Regions from separate parts of the Neobacillus sp. D3-1R genome, predicted to be linked through region 3. Evidence: predicted binding sites of a transcription regulator. Region 3 holds the regulator's gene; each other region holds the start of a gene.
The links. The regulator Rex, encoded in region 3, represses fermentation and respiration genes when NADH is low (regulators of the CRP and FNR family bind a similar motif). The targets are predictions, from matches to a motif close to TTGTGAAATATTTCACAA.

Region 1 (6,182 bases), 370 kb from region 3:
ACAAGTGCTAGTGGTTTTTCCACACCCAGATGATGAAGCATTTGGTGTATCTGGAACCATCGCTACCTATATCAATAATGGGACCCCTTTAACCTACGCTTGCCTCACTTTAGGTGAAATGGGCAGAAATATGGGAAACCCTGTTTTCGCAAACCGTGAGACGTTACCGCATGTTCGAAAAAGAGAACTTCAGGAAGCGGCGGCTGCGATTGGAATTACCGATCTACGCATGATGGGCATTCGCGATAAAACCGTCGAATTCATCAAAGAAGACGAATTAGTTGGGATGATGTCCTCTTTATTAGAAGAGTTAAAGCCATCTCTTGTCATTACCTTCTACCCTGGCTACTCTGTACATCCGGACCATGAAGCCTGTGGGGCAGCAGTGGTAAAAGCGGTAGAATTACTGCAGGAAGAACAGCGTCCCAAGCTTCATTGCGTCGCTTTTGCTAAAGGCTGTGAGCAGGAGCTAGGAAAACCAGACATCATTAACCGAATTTCCGACGTTTTACCTCAGAAGCTCGCTTGCCTACGCGCACACCGCTCCCAAACGGAGCAAATGGCAGCTGAACTCGAGGAAAAACTCGAAAAAGGTGACGAACAAATCCTAAACTGGATCCAAAACGAACGCTTTTGGACCTATAAATTTTAAATAGGTGGCCCTGCGGTTTGCGCAGGGCTGCTTTTTTCCCAAAAAAAGGTAATATGAAGTTCACTAAAAATTTTATCTGACGCATTTCGTGATATATCTGACTGTTTTAGCGTTTTATCTGACTATTTCCCCAATATATCTTATTGAATCCTCATTATTACTAACTTTGTCACAACTTTTACAATATCTTACAACTGCACACTCTCCCCAAAAAAACAATTCTAGTATTTTAAGTGATAGACCCTCCCCTTATTAATGCCTGAAACTTCTCCATCCAACTCTTTTAACATTTTTGTTGCCATATATGGGTTTGGTATATGGAGAAACTCTCGGAATTCAGAATTTGTAATGGTAGGCTTATAAAGAAGTGCATAATCTTGAAGAGCTGGCAGGTGAGCATCTTTGAAGGCGCCCTTACAATTCGGGCAATGCCATTTCCCTCTATGATAGGTTAACGGAAGTGACTGACAGTCTGGGCATTGGACACCTGTTAATAGTTCTGACTTGGAAATATCATATTGTTGGAGAATTTCAGAGGTTAAAGGGGTATGATCTTTGATAAGGGCTTTACCTATTTTACGAATTTCCTTTTCGCTGATTACCTCTTTTTGGTAAAAATCTTCGAGTTTATCAATTTCCCAAGTTAGCCCAGAAATACTTTGGATTTTTTTCGCAAAAGGATGTCCCGGAGGTGTTAGGTGAAAAATAGTACTTGGATTGGTGATAATTATGAGGAAATCAATTGGGAATAGGGGGAGTTTGTGTTTTAGGAGCCACTCTCTTAATTGTTGTTGGTGGAATCTAGCTTGGGAAACAGGGTCGCCAAAACCTTCAGTAGTACCATCGTTATTTTTCCGAATAAGCTGATGGTTATCAAGGTCGAAATACAGGGTACCAGAAATGGTCTTCGCTTCAATAATAAGGGCGAACCTCGTCGTAAGTAATAATGTATCAATTTGAAAAAAAGTATCGCCATTTGGTAGACGAAGATCAGCAAGAATAAAATACTTATCGTGGTTCATGAGCTTTAATTTCTTATCTACTTCATTTTCTCCCCACCATCCCGCCTTCCGCCGATAGAGTTCTTTTTCTATCAAACTTCTTTTAGGATGATTCAGCGGTAATCTCCTTAATATTACCTCTAGTAACAGTATTTTGAGCGGAATTAACCTCTCTTTTAAAAACAAAGACATAAAGACAATCACCTCTTTTTTAGTTTTAGTAGAGTTTCCATAAAAAGTGGTCGCTTTCCTATCAGTAACTGCTTAAAAAAGTGACAATTTTACGACTTTCACACATTCAGTGTGTATTCGAAGTACAAATTACCTGGTGTTTTTAACTATGTTTTCATCTCTCCACTCTGTAAATTGATTTTTTTGCCGTGTTTCCGACTTTGTCACCGAGGTATCCGACTTTCTGGACAAGTTATCCGACTTTTTTAGCCAGTTATCCGTATAAATTAGGGATGTTTCCGACTTTGTCACAACTCTAGATAAAACTGTAAATTAATCACCCACCACCTCCCCGCCCCAAACAAAAAAAAGAGCAACCCCCCCAGGTCACTCTCCCATCCCCTAACTATCAAATCAATACCCCGGCTTAATCAACGCACAAAACAGGCACCAATCTAAAATAATAATCTTTCGTTCGCGTAAATCGATTAAACCGTCCTTCTTTAGCTTCGAAAACACTCTACTAATACTCTCGCGTGATACCCCTACCACGGTGGCAAATTCCTGGACATTCAATGGAATTTCAATATTGTGGCGTGTATATCCTTCGCCCCTAAATTTCTCTGCCAGCTTTTCCAATGTTCGGACCGTTTTGGTATACACGTCCAACAAGGCAATGTCCCTTAACGTAGAAGTGAAATCCTGCAGCTGCTCGCTCATATAACGAATCATCTCAATCGCCAGTTCCGGTTGGCTTAATAGTTCATTTTCTAATTCTCTTTTGTTTAAAAAAACAATTTCCCCGTCTTCAAGCATGACGGCGGTCGCAGGATAACAGTTATTCTTTTGATTGAACAAGCAAGCCTCTGCAAAAATATCGCCACGCTTTTTAATACAGACGATAATTTCATTTCCATGTTCATTTTGTTTTGTTAACTTTACGGAACCAGCTAAGATGAAAAAGACTCCTTCTGCCTTCGATTCTTCTACAATAATCCGCTGGCCTTTTTTATATTCAAACCGTTGTGTCCTCTTGACGATTCCAGCCAAAACACTAGTTGGCAAGTTCTTAAAAATCTCGATCTTTCTCATAAAAGGCTCCATTTCTGCAAATGGAATCATTGATAAATGCGGACTAATGCGCTCTAACTGACCCATATCTCCACCTCCGTTACTGATACCCTTATAAAAATAGTAACGGACATCTTTCAATTATGTAGTGATATTGTTCACAAAATATACAAATAAAGCTAAATCCCCCAAAAAATTAGCTCTTCACAGTTTCTTCACAGAAGGCACACAGAATCTTCACAAACACCTCCACAAACGTGACAATAATCACATTTTCTCAACCCCTCTACCCATTAGGATAATAGTGTAATTCTAATTACAGGAGGGAAAAAAGTGCAAAAGGCGATTATTCAATTTGTCATCAGTGCATTGTTGGGGTTAGGCCTAGGATATATCGGCTTTGAAGTAATTGGCGGTCAATCTAGCAATGACCAAAAGGTAGCTTCACCCGATACAACACAAGCCACCGAAAACGAAGCTGAATCTGAAAATAAAGACACCGAAGAAGCAACAGAGGTTTCTACCGATGGCGGAATCTTAGCGGCAAAAGGCTGCTTACAGTGCCACTCTGTTGGAGCCTTAAATATTAAAGGTGGTGCCGTAGGTCCTGACCTCTCTCAAGCGTTTAACAACGTAGAAGGTAAACATGGTAAGCCAATCAACGAATTTTTAAAGCAACCAACATCCGCTGTAATGTCAGGTGTTATTGGTGGTAACCCACTGACTGATGATGAAATCACTCAAGTGTTGGACCTATTAAAAGAAGCTGCATCTAAGTAACCCTATTTTTACCATAAAAAATTAATGAAGGTGGTGCTTGTTTAATGAAGAAATGGATTCCTGCAGCATCCGGTTTAGTGGCCGGGCTAATGGCAGCAACCGTATTCTTCGCAGATTTCTCCCCAGGACCAAAAGGTGAGGCTGCAAAGGATAACTCGAACAAAAGCAATGCAGAAAAGGTGTATGTGCCATTCGGCGAAAAAGATGACTATTATTTATTTGCATCAGGCGGTCACTCAGGTCAAATGTTCATTTACGGTGTTCCGTCCATGCGTCACATTCGAACCATTCCAGTATTTTCACCAGACTCCGCAACGGGGTACGGATTTGATAAACACTCGAAAGAAATGATGGGTGATTATACATGGGGTGACCTTCACCATCCTGCTTTTTCAGAAACAAATGGTGATTATGATGGTAAGTACATGTTTGCAACGGATGTAGGGAATAGCCGTGCAGCCGTGATGAATTTAGAAACATTTACAACACGTGACATTATTAGAGTACCAAACACAAGCGGTCCACACTGTGCTGCATTCGTTACACAGAATACTGAGTACATGTTCTTACCAACACGCTTTGCGGTACCAGTTGGCCAAGAATATGCACCTTTAGATGACTATAGCAGCAAGTATCGTGGCGTTATGTCTGCGGTTACTTTTGATGAAAAGACAGAAAAGCTAAGTATTGCCTATCAAGTGGCACTTCCACCTTGGTCCTATGACTTATCTGATGCTGGTAAAAAGATGTCTGGTGACTGGGCTGTCATGACAACTTACAACACAGAAGAAGCGACAACAAACCTAGAAATCAACGCATCACAAGCTGACCGTGACTTTATCGTTCTTTTCAACTGGAAAGAGCTTGAGAAAATGGTTGCAGATGGTAAGTACGACACTGTAACTGGCCAAAAAATGATTTTCCCTGAAAAGCAAAAAGGTGGAATTTACTTAGTACCAGTTGCAAAATCACCACACGGTGTAGACGTAACTCCAGATGGAACACGCTTCATCGCTTCCGGAAAACTAGCACCAACAATGACGGTCTTCTCTTTTGAAAAAGCCTTCAAAGCGGTTGAAAACAAAGATTTCGCGGGCGAACGTAATGGGATTCCAATCTTAAAGTATGAATCTGTTATGGAAAGAGAAGTTAACCCTGAAAATGCCCTTGGGCCTCTTCATACACAGTTTGATGAAAAAGGTATGGCCTATACAACGATGTTCATTTCATCCGAAATTGTCAAATGGGATCCGAACACAGGTGAAACATTAGACCGTGTGCCTGTTCAATATTCACCAGGTCACTCTGTAGCAGCTGAAGGCGACACTGTTGCTCCAGATGGTAAATGGTTAGTGGCATTAAACAAAATTGCGAAAGATAGCTATTTATCTGTAGGCCCTTCTCATCCAGAATCTATGCAATTAATTGATATCAGCGGAAAAATGGAAGTCGTTCAATCTGCTCCAGTTAACCCAGAGCCACACTATGCGCAAATGATTAAGGCTGACAAAATTAAGACGATTACCGTTTATCCAAAAGATGAAAAGAATCCAGACGCTGTATACAAACAGGATGATACAAAAATTGTTCGTAAAGGCAATGAGGTTCACGTTTACGGTATTGCGATGCGTTCAAAATTCATCTTTGATGCAAAAGCAAAACGTCCAGATACCATTGAAGTTAATGAAGGAGATAAAGTATTCATTCACTTAACCAATATTGACTTTGACCAGGATATTACCCATGGATTTGCTATCAATGGTTACAACCTAAACATGGAGGTTCAACCAGGTCAAACCAATACCCTTGAATTTACAGCAAATAAAGTTGGTACCTACCCGCTATACTGTACAAATTTCTGTTCAGCATTACACCAAGAAATGACAGGCTACTTCCTAGTTAAGCCTAAAAAATAAAAAAAGGTGGTGGGTATCATTTCGAACGATACCCCCCTTCCTTTTTGAATAGTTACTAACCTATACAAATTGTTTAGGTAGTTATTAAGGTTGAAAAAGAAAGTTCTTTTTCTTATAGCTTCAGCCTTAAGTCACAACTATAACCTATTTACCTTGATTAATCGTTTAGTTAGTAATCTAGGTATAAGAAAAAAACTTAGTGCCGCCGCCAACCTGACGACACGAACATTTAGACAGCGTGACATTGGTCCACTGTTCGGAAAGGTGTGGTTATTTTGAATGATAAAAAATTATCGGTTACATCTAGTATTCTAATCTTGATTGCAGCAGGTTTAATTGTCGCAAGTTTATTTTTTCCTTGGTGGGCGATGAAATTTATTGCACCCCAATATCCTGAAGGTTTAAACATCATTGTTTTTCCTGATCATTTAGAAGGTCAAATTGATATCGTGAATGGTTTAAACCATTACATTGGGATGGCCAATTTCAGTGAAGAAAACTTTCCAGAGTTAAACTATTTGAACTATCTTATCGGAGGTTTAGCTGCGATTACGGCTATTACCGCCATTTTACGAAAAAAAAGCATCTTAT
Region 2 (6,182 bases), 470 kb from region 3:
TCCTAGCCGGAACAGTATCTCATATTCCTACTGACTTATTCTTTGGAGCTATCATTCTCTTCGCTGGTTTCAACGCTGGTGTATTCGGTTTAGACCGCTGGGTGATTCCATTCATCCGCAAGACTGTTTTCAAAAATAAAAAAGCTGTTGGAAATAACGCTTAACTATATGAGGTCGGGCACCATCCATTTGGATGGTGCCCATTTTATTGAAGAGACTATGTTATGAACAACAATTCTCTTCCGTTTCGCATAACAAATGTTCTTCATAAGCCCGATGAACAACTTATCTCACCATTTTCTTTCCAGAATTGTTTTTCATAAGTAAATTCGTGGCTTCTCCAGACAATACCGATCCACCCAACTTCATTACCAACAAAGCAATTAAAAAATTCTATAACATTACCGTTCATAAGTTGTTCAAAATGATATTACAGATATGTGAATGATTGCACAAACTTAACTTTTACAAATAAAAGTTTGCTATATTTACAGTGTAATCATTATTCATTCATTTTTTACTAAGGAGATGTTTCACATGTTAGTGAAATGGTTAAGAGAAAACACAATTGCCGCAGGTCTATTAGCAGTCATTCGTTTATATTTAGGATATTCTTGGTTAACAGCTGGTTTGCATAAGCTTACTGGAGGATTTGATGCTTCTGGATATTTAGCAAATGCAGTAGCAAATCCAGTAAAAGGTCCAGATGGCGGTTTAGTATACGGTTGGTACGTAAGCTTTTTAAAAGGCTTCGCTCTACCGAATGTTGATATCTTCAACACCATCGTTCCTCTTGGAGAATTCTTAATTGGTTTAGGACTAATCTTAGGTTGCTTAACAACAGCTGCGATGTTCTTTGGTTTAATGATGAACTTTGCGTTCTTCTTAGCTGGTACTGTATCTCATATCCCAACTGATTTATTCCTTGGAGCAATCATTCTATTCGCTGGTTTCAACGCTGGTCAATTCGGTTTAGACCGCTGGGTGATTCCTTACATCCGTAAAACAGTTTTCAAAAATAATAAAGCAGTTGCAAATAACGCTTAACTATAAGAGAGCAGGCACCATCCAATTGGATGGTGCCCGCTTTTTGATAAATAAATCTCTCCTTGATGGCAACAAAATGTTCATCATAGGCACGAACTTTACCATCCCCTGCTGGCACCGCCACCACCTGATGAACCACCGCCTCCACCGCGTGATCCACCACCACCGCCGCCTCGTCCACCACCACGAGACAAAATCGATAATATAAAATACGTAAGCGTGCCACCAAAAAACTTAAAATCAAGAAAAATCAAAACCACTACAATTAGGATGATGAGCCAGGTAGGTATACCTAATCCATTGTTTCCTGAATTACTCATCTGCGGCTGATCCAAACTTGGCGAAGACGGTCCAAAGATTTCCTTTGCATCTATCCCGTATTCTTGTAGGACCTCATATGTTAACACTTTATACGTTTGTAATATAGCTTGGTTGGGCTGTTGTTTTTGTAAAAGTGGAACGGTATATTCATCTAGAATCCGACCTACTTTTCCGTCTGGAAGTCTTCCTTCTAACCCATATCCGACTTCAATTCTTTCTTTTCGATCATTCATAGCCAAAACTAATAACACACCATTATTTTCCTTTTGACTACCAAGTCTATATTTTCGAAAAGCTTCATTTGAAAATTCCTCGATAGAATAGTCCTCAATTGAATCCACTGTCAGTACAGCAATTTGTGCAGTTGTACGATTTTCAACCTCTCGGCCCCAGTTTCTTAACTCAGCTCTTTCGGTTTCACTTAATACATTGGCAAAGTCTTGGACGTAAATATCCCCAACTGGATTTGGAATAGTTATTTCCTTAGCAAGTGCATTTCCGTTTACAAAAAGGAAAAAGGAAACGACTAGAAGAAAGCTGACTACCCTATTGATTCTCATCCACCATTGCCTCCAAAGTCCACTTCTGGTGCTTCAGTTGCTTTAGGGTCTGCTTTAAAATATTGTTTTTCATCAAATCCAGTGATATTAGCTATAATCACTCCAGGAAATTGTTTCACTCTTTTGTTATAGACCGCAACTTGATCATTATAATCCTTTCGAGCCACGGCAATTCTATTTTCTGTACCTGACAGTTCATCCATTAATTGAGTAAATTGCTGGTCTGCTTTTAAATTTGGATAATTTTCAACAACTACCAGCAATCGGCTTAATGCCCCCGATAGTTCTGCATTTGCAGTAGCTTCTTCTTCGACTGTTTTAGCACCTGCTAATCTTGCACGAGCATCTGAAATAGAGGCGATAACTTCTTTTTCATGGGAAGCATATCCTTTAACCGTATTCACGAGATTTGGTATTAAATCCAGTCTTCTTTGAAGCTGATTCTCAATTTGAGCATAAGATTGATCTACATTCTCTTCCAAACTCACAAAGTTGTTATAACTTGACATTAACATGCCGCCAATGATAACAATTACTAACACAAAAACTCCAATTCCCAACAATCCTTTTTTCAACATTTCCACACTCCTTTATATTAGTATATAAAACGTTAGTTAATTTTTCCATTTTACCGATACTCGATAAGGCTATGTTAAAGGATAGGACACAGGTTCCGTTATTCCGGTTATATAGATGTTTTTTCCTAGTGTATCGGACTCAGGTTCCGTTATTCACAATATTTCATCGGAAAAAGGCATACTTTAGATACGATAACGGAACCATAGTCCGATAATCATTAAAAAAGCCATCGTTTTTGCAAAATAACGGATCGTGTGTCCTATGAAAAACAAACCTTACCGTTTCAGCAGCAAAGTTGTTCTTCATAAGCCCAATGAAAAACAATCCTTACCATTTCAGCAGCAAAGTTGTTCTTCATAAGCCCGATGAACAACACTTCTCACCACTTTCTTTCCAAAATTGTTCTTCATAAGCTCAATGAATTACAAATCTTTTCAGTTTCACTATACATATGTTCTTCATAAATTGCTTTTCCTAACACTGATCTGCTTCAGCTTCATTACCTAACCTATCAATTGAGATTAACAACACCCCAACATTATTAACGTTCATAAGTTGTTCAAAATGATTTTACATATATGTGAATGATTGCACAAACTTAACTTTTACAAATAAAAGTTTGCTATATTTACAGTGTAATCATTATTAATTCATTTTTTACTAAGGAGATGTTTCACATGTTAGTGAAATGGTTAAGAGAAAATACAATTGCCGCAGGTCTATTAGCAGTCATTCGTTTATATTTAGGATATTCTTGGTTAACAGCTGGTTTGCATAAGCTTACTGGAGGTTTTGACGCTTCTGGATATTTAGCAAATGCTGTCGCAAATCCAGTAAAAGGTCCAGATGGTGGTCTAGTTTATGGCTGGTATGTAAGCTTCTTAAAAGGCTTCGCTTTACCGAATGTTGATATCTTTAATACTATTGTTCCGCTTGGAGAATTCTTAGTTGGTTTAGGATTACTCTTAGGATGCTTAACAACAGCAGCGATGTTCTTCGGCTTAATGATGAACTTTGCCTTCTTCTTAGCTGGTACTGTATCTCATATCCCAACTGACTTATTCCTTGGAGCAATCATTCTATTCGCTGGTGTCAACGCTGGTCAATTCGGTTTAGACCGTTGGGTCGTTCCTTACATCCGTAAAACCATTTTCAAAAACATAAAAGCGGTTGAAAATAACGCATAACTAATAAAAATGCCAGGTCCATAGAAATTCCTAGACCTGGCATATTTTATCTATTATTTACCTTCTTGTATCGCTTTTTCTAATTGAAAGTTAGCCTTTACAACACCAATCTTATCCTGTCTGGCATTTAAAACTGGTACATGGACATATTCTTCGAGCTCGGCAAACATTTCTTCGTTTCCGATTCCTAATTGTTTTAAAACTTCCATTGTCACGACACTCGTTGCACGTGGCGTTCCATCTTCCACTTTAATGGCAATTCCAATTCCGGTTTCTAGATCTGCTAGACATTGGACTGCTTCTGCACCGGCCTTGGCGACAATTCGGCCATTGTAAACCTTCATTAAATCAGTATCAAAACGTTTCGTCCCACCGACCATTTCTGGATGCTTGATCATTGAATCACGAATTGTACTTAACGTTTGAGCTCTTTTACCTTCTGTAAACGCCTCCGGTTTGGCTAATCTAGCAAAACCAAGCGCTACATTTTTTAATGGAAGCTGGTGAACAGGTACACCGCATCCATCCACGCTAATTTGAATTTGTTCTTTCGGAAAATCACAGACTTGTTCAATTGCTTCTAAAATTCTTTGCTGATGCGGATGAGCTACTTCTCGATATGTATTTACATCTTCCTTCATATATACAGTCGTCGCTAACATACCCGAATGTTTCCCTGAACAATTACTAAATACAGGTGAGAGCTCTTTTCCTTCACGAATAAGCTGGTGATAGCTTTCCATATCTCTTGGAATATGGGTACCACATTGGAGATGATTTTCTTCAAGCCCTACTCGGTGCAGAATATCTAATACAGTTTCACGGTGGAATGGTTCTCCACTATGGGACGCACAGCTAAGTGAAATTTCTGCAGCTGAATAGTTAAATGCTTCAGCTGCTCCAGATTCAACTAATGGTACTGCTTGAAATGGCTTCATTGAGGAACGAGGAAACGTAAATCGATTGGGATCCCCATAAGAATACAACAATTCACCTTCTGCATTCACAACGGCTACATGAACATCATGTGTACTTTCTAAATATTCACCACGATAAACTAACACAGCTTTACTCATTAGAACCCTCTCCCTATTTTTGTGAAATGTTTGCTTAGGCTAAACGATAAGATTATTTATTTTTTACAAGTGATAAAATAATAATGGTACCAATAATACAGCCTGTTCCCAGCCATTCTGCAAGACCGAAGCTTACATTTAGCCAAACGACTGATAGTATCGCAGCGGATAAAGGTTCGATACAGGCAAGTAAGCTGGTTTCTGTTGCACTGATGTAATGTAAACTTTCTAAGTAACAATAAAAAGCAATAATGGTTCCAAAGATGACGACAAATGTTACCCCAAAGAACGAGCTTAATGACCATTCACCCTGGAAACTCCATGGAGGATGAACAAAACTGAAGCTAATTCCTCCGATTAACATCCCCCACCCGATTACAATTGTGGAACCATATTTTGCAAGTAGCTGAATCGGATTTAGTGTATAAAAGGCAAGAGCTAAAGCTGAAATTAGTCCCCAAAACAATGCCGTTCTTGTAATCGATAGGCTATGAATATTCCCTTGTGTTACAAGTAGAAATGTGCCAACAAGCGCTAATACTACCGCGACCATTTCCGTCGAGTTCGGCAATCGTTTTGCTTTTATTGCTAAGTAAACAGAGATCATCATTGGTGCAAGATACTGTAAAATTGTTGCTGTTGCCGCATTGGATTGTCGGATAGCTTCAAAAAAGGTGTACTGAACGGCCAACATTCCAAGAATACTGAACAAAAGAAGATTCAGAACATCGCGTTTATTTTTCCATATCTCCCATATGCCCACACTTCCCTTAGAACTTGAAGCCGCTATGAGCAAGATCGTTCCCGAAAATAATAAACGGACAACCACGATCCAAGCAGGACTGATTCCTTGCTGCTGAAATAAATATTGTGCGACTGTTCCTGATATTCCCCATAAAGAGGCTCCTGTCAGGACTAAAGCCATTCCTTTCGCCCTTCCATTGGATATGGCTACGTTTGCTGAGCCCATCACATCTCCTCTTTTCATTATGTAAATACTGTCTTTGCATGCAGGATTGGATGTTAGAAAATATGTATTACTTGTGATCTTGTTTTTTCGTTACTCGAAAAGATCATTCTGAAAAAATCGTATCACCAGCGAGAATAGTTGTAAATAGATTTTTTGACTGAGAAAAAAATGAAAAGAAAGGAAAAAAAGCCCCTCTTTCTCAATAAAAAAGGTGCCTTTAACAGTTATCTATATTGCAAGCTCCTAAATACTAAAAAAACCCTTCTCCATTTTGAAAAGGGTTAGTTCTCATCTTGCAGAAGATTATCAGTTGCATTCTCATTTTCCAGATTCATTTCTGGTTCCACTGATTTTTTTGAATGTAACTCAGCTATCTCTTTTTCGAGTCTCTTGATCGTCCTTTGAAGCTTATACTGACGCAAAATCCCGAACATTCCCACCA
Region 3 (6,182 bases):
GTTCCACGAAGCTTGTTTACTACTAAAGTAGCAAGTGCTTCACCTTCTACGTCTTCAGCAACTAGTAATAATGGTTTACCTTGTTGTACTACTTGCTCAAGAACTGGCAGGATTTCTTGAATGCTAGAAATCTTCTTATCTGTAATTAAGATATATGGATTGTCTAAAACAGCTTCCATTTTATCAGAATCAGTTACCATGTATGGAGAAGCGTATCCACGATCAAATTGCATACCTTCTACTACATCTAATTCAGTTGTGAAGCCTTTAGACTCTTCGATTGTGATAACACCGTCGTTACCAACGCGTTCCATTGCTTCTGCGATTAATTGACCTACTTCTTCATCAGCAGAAGAGATAGCTGCAACTTGAGCGATAGAAGCTTTGTTCTCAATTGGTTTAGAAATTTCTTTTAATTCATTAACAGCTGCCTCAACTGCTTTTTCGATACCTTTACGGATACCCATTGGGTTCGCACCAGCAGTAACGTTTTTCAAACCTTCACGAATCATCGCTTGAGCTAAAACAGTTGCTGTTGTAGTTCCGTCCCCAGCAACATCATTTGTTTTGCTTGCAACTTCAGCAACAAGCTTAGCACCCATGTTTTCGAATGCATCTTCTAATTCGATTTCTTTAGCGATTGTTACACCATCATTAGTGATAAGTGGAGAACCGAATTTCTTTTCAAGAACAACGTTACGACCTTTTGGTCCTAAAGTAACTTTTACTGTATCTGCAAGAGCGTCAACCCCGCGTAACATCGCGCGACGTGCTTCTTCACTAAATTTAATTTCTTTTGCCATTAGTAAAACCTCCCTGATTTTTTAATGTCTATTATGAAATCTCAGTGGTATTTATTAACCTACAATAGCAAGAATATCGTTTTCACGGATAATCAAGTATTCAGTACCTTGATACTTAACTTCTGTACCAGCATATTTTGAGAAGATAATGCGGTCTCCAACTGAAACCTCTAACGCAACACGCTCACCATTCTCAAGAACTCGGCCAGTACCTACAGCAACAACCTTTGCTTCCTGAGGCTTCTCTTTCGCAGAATCCGGTAAAAGAATACCGCTTGCAGTTTTTTCTTCTGCCTCAACAAGCTCAATGACAATGCGATCTCCTAGTGGCTTTAACATTAAAAATAACCTCCTCAATAAATTATGTAATTTTTAATTTATTAGCACTCTCTAGTCATGAGTGCTAACACATTTTATATATTAATGAATCTTCATTTGTTTTGCAAGTATCATGCATAAAATTTTCAAAAGAAAATCTCGACGAAATTAGACAAGGTTTCTATGCCTATTCTAGACACAACTATATAAGTATAAGCCTGTGTCTTTTCTTTTATTCTTGATTATGATGAAATGAAGTAGTTCTAATTGATACAAACGGTCTTTTATGCGTAAAATGTAATTGTAGAGTAGAAGTAAAGGAGATCAAACCGTTGAAAAAAGAATATTGGATTATCATCATTGTCTACATCGGCATGCAATTTTCCAGTGTTTTAGGGATTCCGCTCCTCACACTAACAGGAAAATTTTTAGGAAATACCCCTGCCAACTGGAAAATGGTTTATGTATCTTATTGGCTCCTCATTAGTTTTTCTATCACGACACTGATTGTACTTTTTATTTTAAGAAAAGAAATGAAATCCGATCAATTAGATAGAAGCCATACGATGTCATTTCAAAGGTCCTTGCTTTGGGCTTTCATCGGTATTTTCTTAGCCCTAATTTCACAATCGCTTGCTGCAAATATTGAAAATATGCTTGGAATTAAAATGGGTTCGGAAAACACGAAACAAATTATTAAGATTATTGAAACGTTCCCTCTTGTGATTATTGTTAGTTCCGTATTAGGACCTATTTTAGAGGAAATCGTCTTTCGAAAAATCATCTTTGGTTCACTTTACAAACGTTTTAATTTTTTCCTATCTGCCCTTATCAGCTCGGTTATCTTTGCATTAGCCCACACAGAGCCTGAACATACACTGCTTTACTCGGCTATGGGCTTTACCTTTGCCTTCCTATATGTAAAGACGAAACGAATCTGGGTTCCCATGTTTGCCCATGTAGCCATGAATACATTTGTTGTGTTAATTCAATCTGTTTTCAAAGAAGATATCGAAAAAATGATACAAGAAGCGGAAAAAGTTCAAAGCTTTATTTCATTTTTTTAAAATGATTTGGAGGATTTTATGAGATATTCACCTTTTGGCTCCGGCATCCTATATATTTTGCTAGGTAGTTTATTTACGTATTTTGCTATTCAAAATGTCCAAGAGGATGGCTGGGGCTTTTTCTCTTATCTATTAGTCATTCTTGCTACATTTGACGTAGGATCAGGGATAAAAATGATCGCCATCCATTACAAACTCAAAAAAACATTCAAAAAAAAATGAGTCCGCCTAATGGACTCATTTTTTATTCCTCTTCATCTGTCGAGTAATGTTTTAAGAAATAGATTAACGATTGTAGTTCGACTGCTAAATCAATATGGTGTACCCGAATAGAATTCGGTACATCTAATCGTGCTGGTGTAAAATTTAATATTCCTTTTACATTTGCGTTAACGAGTTTATCGGTAATACTTTGGGCAACAGGAGCTGGGACCGTAAGAATGGCTACTTGAATGTCTGACTTTACGATGATTTCCTCAAGTTCATCCATATGATATACCTTGACATCTCCGATGGTTGTCCCCACTTTTCCTTTATCTACATCAAACGCAAGTTCAATTTTAGTATTATTATTTTTTAAAAAATTGTAGTTTAAAAAAGCTGTTCCCAGGTTTCCAACACCTATGAGAGCCACTTTGGTTAATTCATCTTGGTCCAAGGTTTTTGAGAAAAAAGATAATAAGTAATTAACATTATATCCATAGCCCTTTTTCCCCAAGGCACCAAAGTACGAAAAGTCTCTTCGAATCGTTGCGGAATCAACTTTTACCGCCTCACTAAGTTCAGCTGAAGAAACACGCTGCTTTCCAGATGAATGTAAATTTTTTAAAAATCGATAATATAACGGCAATCTCTTTGCCGTCGCTTGTGGTATCTTCATCGTTTCATTATTCATTTACCATCCCATCCCCTACCTTGACTATTTATAACGTTTATTTAACTGGTTCAATCCTCTTAAAGTCACCATTTTTGCCGCCTGTTTTTTCGACAAGGAAGGTTGGTCCAATGACCATCCCTTTATCCACCGCTTTGCACATATCATAAACGGTTAAGGCACAAACGGATGCAGCTGTGAGCGCTTCCATCTCCACTCCCGTATTTCCTTTGGTTTTAACAGTAGCATAAATATGTAATATATAATCATCTTCCACGGCTTCCCAAGAAAAAGTTAAATCAATTCCTGTCAGCGGTATCGGATGACACATCGGAATAATGTCCCATGTCTTTTTGCAAGCCATGACGGCTGCTACTTGTGCGACAGCTAAGACGTCTCCCTTTTTCATGGTCTGATTGGTAATTCTTTCATAAATCTCTTTATTTAATCGAATACTAGATTGAGCAACAGCCGTTCGCACGGTCTCTGGCTTATTACTGACATCTACCATTTTTGCTCGGCCTTCTTCATTAAAATGCGTAAATTCTGCCATTTGATAGCTCCTCTCTCATTTAATATACACCATTTTTATCCTACTTGTTAAGACGATTGTAATTTTCTTCACATATATTACTGATGATTGCCGATACCATCAGATTAGGATACACTTGGTGTAGGTAAGAGGTGAATAATGATGATTTTATTACAAGTAAATCAACTATCAAAACATTTTGGTGCTGAAACTATTTTATCGAATATAAAGCTAGAAATTCAAACTCGAGATCGGGTAGCCCTTGTTGGACGAAACGGTGCGGGTAAATCGACTCTTTTAAAAATCATCTCTGGTCAAATGAGCTTTGATTCTGGAGATATTATAAAACCAAAAGAAGTAACCATTGGTTACCTCGCTCAAAATACTGGACTAGAATCCAGTCTCTCCATATGGGAAGAAATGCTGACAGTCTTTATACCATTACAACGAATGGAAAAAGAACTGCGCCTTCTTGAGGAAAAAATGTCCGACCCTTCTGTTTTAGAAGATTCTCTTCAATATGAACGTGTTTTAAAGGAATATGATATCCTTCAGGTTAAATTTAAGGAATCCGGTGGTTATCAATACGAGGCAGATATTCGTTCTGTTCTTCATGGATTGAACTTCCAGACCTTCGACTATAGCACCAAAATAGCTACCTTAAGTGGAGGGCAAAAAACAAGACTTGCCTTAGGGAAGCTACTTTTAACAAAGCCTGATATTTTAATATTGGACGAGCCTACTAACCATTTAGATATCGATACGTTGTCTTGGCTGGAACAATACTTACAAACCTATGATGGAGCCATTCTGATTGTCTCGCATGACCGTTACTTCTTAGACAAAGTGGTCACACAGGTATATGAAATGTCCCGCCGACAAATTCAAAAATTTGTTGGAAACTATAGCTCCTATCTCGATCAAAAGGCTGAGCAATATGAAAGAGATTTGAAGTTATTTGAAAAACAGCAGGATGAAATTGCAAAATTAGAGGATTTCATTCAAAAGAATTTGGCAAGGGCATCTACCACCAAAAGAGCACAGTCTCGTCGAAAAAAGCTTGAAAAGATCGAACGGATGGACCGTCCAAAGGGAGATGAAAAATCGGCTTCCTTTAGCTTTGAAATAGAGAGGCAAAGCGGAAATGAGGTTCTTCATCTAGAAGACTTAACGATCGGTTATCAGAACGATGCGATAGCCAGCCATCTTTCCTTACGATTAACTCGTGGTGAAAGCGTTGCTTTAGTTGGTCCAAATGGTGTTGGGAAATCTACTCTATTAAAAACAATTATTGAAAAACTTCCTGCTATATCAGGAGGAGTTCGCTTCGGTTCGAATGTAACGATTGGTTACTATGACCAGGAACAAGCTGAACTATCTTCCAATAAAAGAGTGTTAAACGAATTATGGGATGAGTATCCTTTAAAACCAGAAAAAGAGATCAGGACCATCTTAGGTAATTTCTTATTTTCAGGTGAGGATGTCCTTAAAATAGTATCCACTTTATCAGGTGGAGAAAAAGCGAGACTTGCTTTAGCAAAGCTTATGATGGAGAAATCCAATTTGCTGATTTTGGACGAACCTACGAACCACTTAGATTTAGACAGCAAAGAGGTTTTAGAAAATGCTTTAATTGATTATCCAGGTACCATCTTGTTTGTTTCACATGACCGATATTTCATCAATCGTATTGCCTCAAAGGTTCTTGAATTAAGCGGAGATGGTTGTACGGAGTTTCTCGGAGACTATGATTATTATCTAGAGAAAAAAGAAGAAATGATTGAATTACAAGCATTGGAGCAACAGAATAACGCTCCGGGAATGAATGCTACGGATAAAGTGGAAAAAAACAATTACCAGCAGGATAAAGAACAAAAGAAATTAGAACGACAACGAAAACGTAAGCTAGAAGAAATTGAGGAAGGCATTTCTCAGCTTGAAGAGAATATTGAACAATATGAGCTTCAATTATGTGACCCTGAAGTTTTCCAAGACCACGAAAAGGTTTCGGAAATTCATACGAAAAACGAGCAGGCAAAACTTGAATTAGAAGGCTTAATGGATGAATGGGCTGAACTAGCAGAATAACTTCCTATGATAACAAAAAAGCACGCCATAAATGGCGTGCTTATTCTGTATATCCCTTAAAGTAATTTTTCTAGTTCTTCTGCTGGCAGTGGTTTGCTAAATAAAAACCCTTGCATAAGGGTGCAATCTTTTTGTAGGAGATACTGTTTTTGATAATCTTCTTCTACCCCTTCAGCCACTACTTTTAAACGAAGACTTCGCGCCAAATTAATAATTGCTTCTACTATTTCTGAATTGCTGAAATCTGAATGGATTTCTTGGACAAATGATTTATCAATTTTTAATGTGTCAATCGGCAATGATTTTAAATAGCTTAAGGAAGAATATCCTGTTCCAAAGTCATCAATCGAGACTGAAACTCCATGTTCTTTAAGATTCTCAAGAGCAAAGATGACCTCTTTCGAATTTGTCAGCAACGTACTTTCTGTTATTTCAATCTCAAAGTATTTCGATTCTAATTGTGAATCTTGTAGAATTTCTTTCACTTGAGCAGCGAGCTT

Region 1: ACSBPO_RS21650 (cytochrome C) is a predicted target of Rex. The motif match lies at 3,042-3,059, and genes of this name have one in related genera.
Region 2: ACSBPO_RS02565 (DoxX family membrane protein) is a predicted target of Rex. The motif match lies at 3,086-3,103, and genes of this name have one in related genera.

The regions. Positions count from the first base shown of each region.
Region 1 is NZ_CP197471.1:4,319,227-4,325,408, forward strand. Features, by position in the region: gene bshB2 (bacillithiol biosynthesis deacetylase BshB2) at 1-652, shown strand, start outside; gene ACSBPO_RS21640 (NERD domain-containing protein) at 874-1,845, opposite strand; gene ACSBPO_RS21645 (Crp/Fnr family transcriptional regulator) at 2,239-2,982, opposite strand; gene ACSBPO_RS21650 (cytochrome C) at 3,229-3,675, shown strand; gene nosZ (Sec-dependent nitrous-oxide reductase) at 3,720-5,591, shown strand; gene ACSBPO_RS21660 (hypothetical protein) at 5,867-6,182, shown strand, end outside.
Region 2 is NZ_CP197471.1:512,381-518,562, reverse strand. Features, by position in the region: gene ACSBPO_RS02585 (DoxX family membrane protein) at 1-164, shown strand, start outside; gene ACSBPO_RS02580 (DoxX family membrane protein) at 538-1,047, shown strand; gene ACSBPO_RS02575 (TPM domain-containing protein) at 1,146-1,928, opposite strand; gene ACSBPO_RS02570 (LemA family protein) at 1,925-2,506, opposite strand; gene ACSBPO_RS02565 (DoxX family membrane protein) at 3,185-3,694, shown strand; gene ACSBPO_RS02560 (asparaginase) at 3,748-4,770, opposite strand; gene ACSBPO_RS02555 (DMT family transporter) at 4,823-5,740, opposite strand; gene ACSBPO_RS02550 (LapA family protein) at 6,022-6,182, opposite strand, start outside.
Region 3 is NZ_CP197471.1:42,939-49,120, reverse strand. Features, by position in the region: gene groL (chaperonin GroEL) at 1-803, opposite strand, end outside; gene groES (co-chaperone GroES) at 858-1,142, opposite strand; gene ACSBPO_RS00300 (CPBP family intramembrane glutamic endopeptidase) at 1,454-2,188, shown strand; gene ACSBPO_RS00295 (YdiK family protein) at 2,207-2,410, shown strand; gene ACSBPO_RS00290 (redox-sensing transcriptional repressor Rex) at 2,433-3,083, opposite strand; gene moaC (cyclic pyranopterin monophosphate synthase MoaC) at 3,121-3,615, opposite strand; gene ACSBPO_RS00280 (ABC-F family ATP-binding cassette domain-containing protein) at 3,757-5,682, shown strand; gene ACSBPO_RS00275 (putative bifunctional diguanylate cyclase/phosphodiesterase) at 5,739-6,182, opposite strand, start outside.